DNA from 2 places in the Nocardia sp. NPDC050175 genome. Region 2 is predicted to be linked to the other one. Evidence: riboswitches for the same ligand, from Rfam matches in the RefSeq annotation. Region 2 holds a riboswitch; the other holds the start of a gene.
What was found. Region 2 has a riboswitch for cobalamin ahead of metE (5-methyltetrahydropteroyltriglutamate--homocysteine S-methyltransferase). Riboswitches for the same ligand answer to the same signal wherever they lie in the genome.

Region 1 (4,182 bases), on a different contig from region 2:
CGAGGTCGCGGCCGTAGGCGTAGCCGCCCCAGGTGGTGTAGACCTGCGCGAGGTCGTCGTCGGTGCGCCAGCTCTTGGAATCGATGAGCTGCAGCAGGCCCGCGCCGTAGGTACCCGGCTTGGAACCGAAGATGCGGGTGGTGGCGCGGCGGGCGTCGCCGTGCTCGGCCAGGTCGGCTTCGGCATGCGCGCGAACGTAATTCGACTCGGCGGGTTCGTCGAGTTCGGCGACCATGCGCACCGCGTCGTCGAGCAGGGCGAGCACGTGCGGGAACGCATCGCGGAAGAAACCGCTGATGCGCACCGTGACATCGATACGGGGACGGGACAATTCGTCGAGCGAGAGCACTTCTAGCGTGGTGACGCGGCGGCTCGCCTCGTCCCAGACCGGCCGGACACCGAGCAGGGCAAGGACTTCGGCGATATCGTCGCCGGAGGTGCGCATCGCCGAGGTGCCCCACACCGAAAGGCCCACCGAGCGTGGGTATTCGCCGTGGTCGGCGAGGTAACGCGCCAGCAGCGAATCCGCCATGGCCTGACCGGTTTCCCAGGCCAGCCGCGACGGGACGGCCTTCGGGTCGACGGAGTAGAAATTGCGGCCGGTCGGCAGGACGTTGATCAGGCCACGCAGGGGTGAGCCGCTGGGGCCCGCCGGGATGAAGCCGCCGTTGAGGGCGTGCAGGACGCGGTCGATCTCGATGCCGGTTTGGCGGAGGCGGGGGACGACTTCGGTTGCGGCGAAACGGAGTACGTCACGGACCGCGGTGAGTCGGGGATCGGCGGTCAGGGCGTCGGACGGGGAGCTATCCGCTGACGCGAGGAGCGAGTCGGCGAACTCGTCGACGAGTCGGTCGACCGCGTCCGCCGACCAGTCGGCCGATTGAAGTGCGGCAACGAGTCCGCGGGCTTGGCTCTCCACGACGTCGACTCGGCCGCGGACCTCGGTGCCGGATTCGTCCAGCCCCAACGCTTCTCGCAGGCCGGGCACGTTCCGTTCGCCGCCCCACAGCTGGCGAGCGCGCAGCATGGCGAGCACGAGGTCGACCTCGCTCTCCCCCGCGGGCGCCTGGCCCAGGATGTGCAGGCCGTCGCGGATCTGCACGTCCTTGATCTCGCACAGCCAGCCGTCGACGTGCAGCAGCATGTCGTCGAAGACTTCCTCGTCCGGGCGTTCGGCGAGGCCGAGGTCGTGGTCCATCTTGGCGGCGCGCATCAGCGTCCAGATCTGCTGGCGGATGGCGGGCAGTTTGGCCGGGTCGAGGGTGGAGATGTTGGTGTGCTCGTCGAGCAGCTGCTCCAAACGCGAGATGTCGCCGTAGCTTTCGGCGCGGGCCATCGGCGGGATCAGGTGGTCGACCAGGGTCGCGTGCGCGCGGCGCTTGGCCTGGGTGCCCTCGCCCGGGTCGTTCACCAGGAACGGGTAGATCAGCGGCAGGTCGCCGAGGGCGGCGTCGGTGCCGCAGGAGGCGGACATGCCGAGGGTCTTGCCGGGCAGCCATTCCAGGTTGCCGTGCTTGCCGAGGTGCACCATCGCGTCGGCGGCGAAACCGTCAGCGGACCTGACCCATTGGTAGGCCGCGAGGTAGTGATGGCTCGGCGGCAGGTCGGGGTCGTGGTAGATGGCGACCGGGTTCTCACCGAAACCGCGGGGCGGCTGCACCATCAGCACCACATTGCCGAAACGCAATGCGGCGATGACGATCTCGCCGTTCGGGTCGGCGGAACGGTCGACGTAGAGCTCGCCGGGCGGCGGGCCCCACGCCTCGATGACGGCCTCGCGCAGGTCCTCGGGCAACGTGTCGAACCAGGCCGTGTAGGCGGCCGCGCCGATCCGAATCGGGTTGCCCTCCAACTGTTCCGCGGTCAGCCAGTCCGGATCCTGGCCGCCCGCCGCGATGAGCGCGTGGATGAGGGCGTCGCCGTCCTGCTCGTCGAGGCCGGGGATCTCACCCGGTTCGCCGAGGTGGTAACCGGCGGTGCGCATTTCGGTGAGCAAGCGGATGGCGCTCGCGGGGGTGTCGAGGCCGACGGCGTTGCCGATGCGGGCGTGCTTGGTCGGGTAGGCGGACAGCATCAGGACGACGCGCTTGCGATCGGCCGGGATGTGCCGCAGCCGGGCGTAGCGCACCGCGATGCCCGCGACCCTGGCCGCGCGCTCGGCGTCGGGGACGTAGGTGGACAGGCCGTCGGCGTCGAACTCCTTGAAGGAGAACGGGACCGTGATGATCCGGCCGTCGAACTCGGGGACGGCGACCTGGGTGGCGACGTCGAGCGGCGACATGCCGTCGTCGTTGGCGGCCCACTGTTCGCGGCCGCTGGTCAGGCACAAGCCTTGCAGGATGGGCACATCCAGGTCGGCGAGCGCGCCGACATCCCAGGCCTCGTCCTCGCCGCCCGCCGAGGCGGTGGCGGGCTTGGTGCCACCCGCGGCGAGCACCGTCACCACGAGGGTGTCGGCCTGGCGCAGTGTCGCAAGCAGTTCCGGCTCGGCGGTGCGCAGCGAGGCGCAGTACAGCGGCAGGGCGCGCGCACCCGCGTCTTCGATCGCACGGCAGAGGGCGTCGATGTAGCCGGTGTTCCCGGCGAGATGCTGTGCGCGGTAATAGATCACCGCGACGGTGGGCTGATCGGCGGCCGGCTCGGCCGAAACCCGTTCCAGCACACCCCAGCTCGGCAGCTGCACCGGCGGCTCGAAGCCGTGGCCGGTCAGCAGGACCGTGTCGGAGAGGAAGTTGTGCAGCTGCAGCAGGTTGTCCGACCCGCCAGCGGCCAAGTAATTATGTGCGTCGGCGGCGACACCGCCGGGCACGGTCGAGCACTCCATCAGCTCCGCGTCCGGCGCGATCTCGCCGCCGAGCGCCACCATCGGCACGCCGCTGGCCCGGATGGCGTCGAGGCCGTCCTCCCAGGCGCGCTTGCCGCCGAGGATGCGCACGATCACCAGATCGGCGCCGTCGAGCAGCGCGGGCAGGTCGTCCACCAGCAGCCGTGCGGGGTTGCCCCACCGGTACGCGGCGCCACTCGCGCGGGCGCTCAGCAGATCGGTGTCGGACGTGGACAGCAGCAGAATCACAGGTGACGGCCTTCCTCGGGTTACGCGCCCATCGGGGGTTGCTGCTCGCCGGAGAGGGTCTGGCTTTTCACAGTGGCGCGACCGCACCGGATTTCCACCGGTTTCCTCGTCGCCCGTCGAGCATGCAGATGCTACCTGCTGTGCGGTTGCGTTCCGCTCAGGCGGTCACCGCGCGGGCCTTCGTCGACCTGAAGCCGGCCGTGGTCCGGTCGCGCGCTGCTGCCCTGCAGGTCGCCCTACTGGGTAGGGCCTCCCGCCCAGCCTCAGGCCGAATTCGCCAAGGTCGCTTTCATCCACGGCGCTCAGCAACCCTGGTCTGGCGTTCGCGCCGCGACAGACAGGCGAAGGTGCCGCCGTTCCTTCAGGGCCGGCGTCATCTATCGCTGATCGGGCGGGTCAGGTCAGATCGGCGTTTCCATCGATGACTTTGAGCTGGTAGTGGAACTTGTTGACGCGCCAGCCGTTCGGAGTCCGCTCGGCGCCGATGGCGTAGCTGCCGACGAAGGTGCGGGTCTTACCGTTGGTGGCGGAATTCTTCACGTGTACCGCGATGGCGTCCGCGTGGACGTTGGCCGTGTCATCCGCCAGCTCGATCAGATGGTTTCCGGACTGGTGATGCAGCTCGTCCAGGTCAGCGAGCCCGACCCGCCAGTCCTCGACGATGTCGGCCGCGTCCCGCTCACCGACCGGGCCGCCGAATCCGCCGTCGAAATCGACCTTCGGCGTGAATACGGCGTCGACCAGGTCGCTCCAACGACGCTGGTCGGTGTAGACGAACATCCGGGTGACCACGTCGATGATCGCGAGTCGATCTGCCAGGGTAGAGATTTCAGACATATGTCTCACATTAGCGATCCCCAACGTTCACCGCTCGCCATTAATCACCACCATCGCCCCCTTGCCGACTTGACGTACGAAGGGTGTTCTTGACGCACGCTGCAACATGCGTCAAGAACACCCTTCGTACGTCAAGTCGCTGTCGGTGGTCGGCGGTCGACGGTCGGCGGGGGTACGTACGCTGGGTGGACTATGAGTCGACGTGTTCCGGATTCCTGTCCCGGTGTGCTGCGGTTGCATGAAGCTGCCGATGGGCCGTTGGCGCGGATACG
Region 2 (4,182 bases):
CAGATACGTGAGGATCTTGGTACCGCGGTCCGCCGACCCACGCTGGTTGAGCAGCTCCGGACGCTCATCGATGAAGGACGTGGTGACCCGCCCCGCCCTGAAGTCCGGGTCGTCCAGCACCGCGAGCAGGAACGGAATGTTGGTGGTAACGCCGCGAATTCGGAACTCGGCGAGCGCACGCTGCGCCCGCGACACCGCCGCGCCGAAGTCGCGGCCGCGGCAGGTGAGCTTCACCAGCATCGAGTCGAAGTAGGCGCCGATCTCCGCGCCGAGGTTGGCGCCGCCGTCGAGCCGGATGCCCGCGCCGCCCGGCGTGCGGTAGGCGGTGATCCGGCCGGTGTCGGGGCGGAAGCCGTTGTTCGGGTCCTCGGTGGTGATCCGGCACTGCATCGCGGCACCGCGGATGCTGACCGTCTCCTGACTGAGCCCGAGCTGTTCGAGGGTCTCCCCCGCCGCGATCCGCATCTGCGACTGGACCAGGTCCACATCGGTGATCTCCTCGGTCACCGTGTGCTCGACCTGGATGCGCGGGTTCATCTCGATGAAGACGTGCTTGCCGCGCTCGTCGAGCAGGAACTCGACGGTGCCCGCGCAGCTGTAGCCGATCTCCTTGGCGAAGGCCACCGCGTCGGCGCAGATGCGGTCGCGCAGTTCGGGATCCAGGTTCGGCGCGGGCGCGAGCTCGATCACCTTCTGATGCCTGCGCTGCACCGAGCAGTCGCGCTCGAACAGGTGCATCACGTTGCCGTGCTGGTCGGCCAGGATCTGCACCTCGATGTGGCGCGGGTTCACCACGGCCTGCTCGAGGAACACGGTCGGATCGCCGAAGGCCGACTCGGCCTCGCGGGACGCGGCCTCGATGGACTCGCGCAGGTGCTCGGCATCGGCGACCCGGCGCATGCCGCGCCCGCCGCCGCCTGCCACCGCCTTGACGAAGATCGGGTAGTCCAGTTCCTGCGACGCGGCGAGTAGTTCGTCCACGTCCGAAGACGGCGCGCTGGAGCGCAGCACCGGCAGACCCGCGGCCTTGGCTGCGGCAATCGCCCGTGCCTTGTTGCCCGCGAGCTCGAGCACCTCGGCGGACGGACCGATGAAGGTGATGCCCTCGCGGGCGCAGGCCGCGGCCAGGTCCGGGTTCTCGGACAGGAAGCCGTAGCCGGGGTAGACGGCGTCGGCGCCGGCCGACTTGGCCGCGTCGACGATCGCGTCGATCGACAGATACGCCCGGACCGGGTGTCCCTGTTCACCGATCTGGTAGGACTCGGCCGCCTTCATCCGATGGACCGAATTGCGGTCCTCGTACGGGAAGACGGCTACCGTCCCCACGCCGAGCTCATAGGCCGCGCGGAAGGCCCTGATGGCGATCTCGCCGCGGTTGGCAACCAGAACTTTCGTGAACATCCGCCTAAGGTACCCGGACTCCGCCCCCAGACAGACACGGAAGGGGGCTTCGCAAGCATCTTCACAACCCGGGCTAGCACCGTTGCGAAGATCCGGGCACCGCGACGTCACATCGTCAGATCCAGTGCATCGTGTGATGCCGGAACCCACCGCGGAACTGACCGACCGCGAGGCCGATCATCAATCCGCGTTCTTCGGCGACTAATCCGCGAGTAAAGGGCAAGCGGATCATCCGTAACAAAACTTCGGGCAGATGAATCTCGGGTAAACCATTCTTCGGGAATTCGCCGTTCAGTCGCGCAAGGCCGAGGCCTCTGCTACGGCCCTGTCGATAGCCGGGCCGGAAACCGCGTCGGTACCGATAGGCGACCAGCGCCTCGGCCAGATAGCCGAGTCGGTATCCCTCCCGGTGGGCCCGCCAGCCGAATTCGAGATCCTCGTTGGCGGCATAGCTGACGTCCTGTCCGCCGAGCTTCCGATAGACCTCCGCGCGGCACGCCATGCTCGTGCCGATGATCACAGGAGCATAAACGCCGAGCGGCTGGAATTGGTCCGGTGCCGGGATGTTGGCGACCAGGCGCGGGTGGTCCGCGTTGAGCGAATCGCCCTCGATCGCAGAACAAGTCAGGTCGTAGCCCTCATCCAGGAACTCGACCATGCGGCTGATCCAGCTCGGGTACGCGCGGTCGTCATGATCACAGAACAGTAACACCTCGCCCGTGGCACTACCGGCTCCGACATTTCGGGCAAATGCGGCACCCGACCGGCCTGACGCGTCTACGTACTGGAGCTTCAGCCGATCCCGGACCTGATGGTTTTCGATATGGACGCGCACGTCGACCGGTGAGCCGTTGTCGGCTATGACAACGTCGAATTCCCCCGGATAGTCTTGACGCGCCAAGGCGTCCAGCTGTATATCGAGCAGATCACGACCCTCGGCCGTCGCTACATATGTTGGAATGACGATCGATACCGATCGTTCAGTCACCACAAGCACTCCTGGTATCGACCCCCGCGCCGAAGTTCTCCCCAGAGGGTGACAACTTTAGACATATTCCGGAAAGCTGGGCTACACCCGATTTCCGTGGGGTTCCTCACAGACTTGGACAGATGACCAGACAACGCGGGCCTGACGATCGAGAGCGACCGCCGCACCGCCCGGCCGCACCGCGCTCTCGCCAAGCGCCCTATGCTGGTGGGTGCAGCTGGTTCACCGCGCGCGTACGAGATGGAGCCCCGTCGTCGCGTTGCGGAGCCGAGTTCGGCCGCCTCGAAAGGGCGGACGGGCGAGAGGGAACCCGGTGGGAATCCGGGACTGTCCCGCAGCGGTAAGCAGGAACGAACGCCGTCACAAGCACTGGGCGCACAACACCCGGGAAGCGACGGCCAGTAGGTCGGCCGACCAGGCCGGTGCCTGTGAGTCCGAAGACCTGCCAGCCGTGTCGGATACGCCGTATCCGACGGCCACCGCCTCGTGGATCTGGGCGCGCGGTCTACCAGTACTTGATGTGTCGGGCTCTGTTGTCGAAATCTCCTGACGTGTCACCCGGTAGCCGCGCAGCCCGCATGGCGAGGGCCTACGACACCAGCACTGGAGAGACAACGTGACTGTTGTAAATCAGACACCGTTCACCGCAACGGTTCTCGGGCTACCTAGGGTCGGACCGCGGCGTGAGCTCAAGCGGGCCACCGAGGCCTACTGGGCAGGCAAGATCGACGCCGATCAGCTGCACACCGTCGCACGCGACCTGCGCCACGCCCAACTCGCCGAACTACAGGCGGCAGGCCTGGATTCGATCCCGGTGGGCACCTTCTCGTACTACGACCAGGTACTCGACACCGCCGTCCTGCTCGGCGCGCTGCCGCCGCGGGTGGCCGGGATCGCCGATCCGCTGGACCGCTACTTCGCCGCCGCGCGCGGCAACGAAACCGTCGAACCGCTGGAGATGACCAAGTGGTTCGACACCAACTACCACTACCTGGTGCCGGAAATCGACCAGGACACCGCGTTTTCGCTGAACCCGGACAAGCTGCTCGACGAGGTGCGCGAGGCGCTCGCGCTCGGCGCGCCCGCCCGTCCGGTGGTGGTCGGTCCGATCACCTTCCTGAAGCTGGCCAAGGCCACCGGTGGTGCGGCCCTGGACCGGCTCGCCGAACTCGTCCCGCTGTACTCCGAACTGCTCCGGCTGCTGGCCGAGGCGGGCGTCGGCTGGGTGCAGATCGATGAGCCCGCGCTGGTCACCGACCTCACCGAGGCCGAAATCGAGCTGGTGCGAAGCACTTACACCGAGCTGACCGCTTCGGCCGAGCGACCCGCGATCCTGGTGGCGACCTACTTCGGGCACGCCGACGCGGCGCTGAACGCGCTGGCAGGCACCGACATCGAGGGCGTCGCGCTCGACTTCACCGCCGGCACCAGCGTTTCCGACGTGGCCGGTATCCCGGCACTGGCGAGCAAGCTGCTGGTGGCCGGTGTGGTCGACGGACGCAACGTCTGGCGCGCGGATCTCGACGCCGTGCTCGCCACGCTGGGCACCCTGCTGGGTTCGGCTGCCTCGGTGGCGGTTTCGACCTCCTGCTCGCTGCTGCACGTGCCATACACGCTGGCCGCGGAGACCAAGCTGGACGAGCGGCTGCGGTCGTGGCTGGCGTTCGGCACCGAGAAGGTGGCCGAGGTTCGGCTGCTGGCGACGGCGCTGACCGAGGGCACCGAGGCGATCAGCACCGAATTGGCCGACACCCGTGCGGCATTGGCGGCGCGGCAGGCCGACACCCGGCTGC

Region 1: another riboswitch for cobalamin. It lies ahead of cobN (cobaltochelatase subunit CobN); the one in region 2 lies ahead of metE (5-methyltetrahydropteroyltriglutamate--homocysteine S-methyltransferase).

The regions. Positions count from the first base shown of each region.
Region 1 covers NZ_JBITJI010000011.1:69,169-73,350, reverse strand. Annotated here, with positions in the region: gene cobN (cobaltochelatase subunit CobN) at 1-3,073, opposite strand, end outside; cobalamin riboswitch at 3,106-3,227, opposite strand; gene ACIBK2_RS31990 (nuclear transport factor 2 family protein) at 3,470-3,910, opposite strand; gene ACIBK2_RS31985 (precorrin-3B synthase) at 4,103-4,182, shown strand, end outside.
Region 2 covers NZ_JBITJI010000005.1:311,963-316,144, forward strand. Annotated here, with positions in the region: gene ACIBK2_RS19240 (pyruvate carboxylase) at 1-1,401, opposite strand, end outside; gene ACIBK2_RS19245 (glycosyltransferase) at 1,517-2,389, opposite strand; cobalamin riboswitch at 2,647-2,854, shown strand; gene metE (5-methyltetrahydropteroyltriglutamate--homocysteine S-methyltransferase) at 3,006-4,182, shown strand, end outside.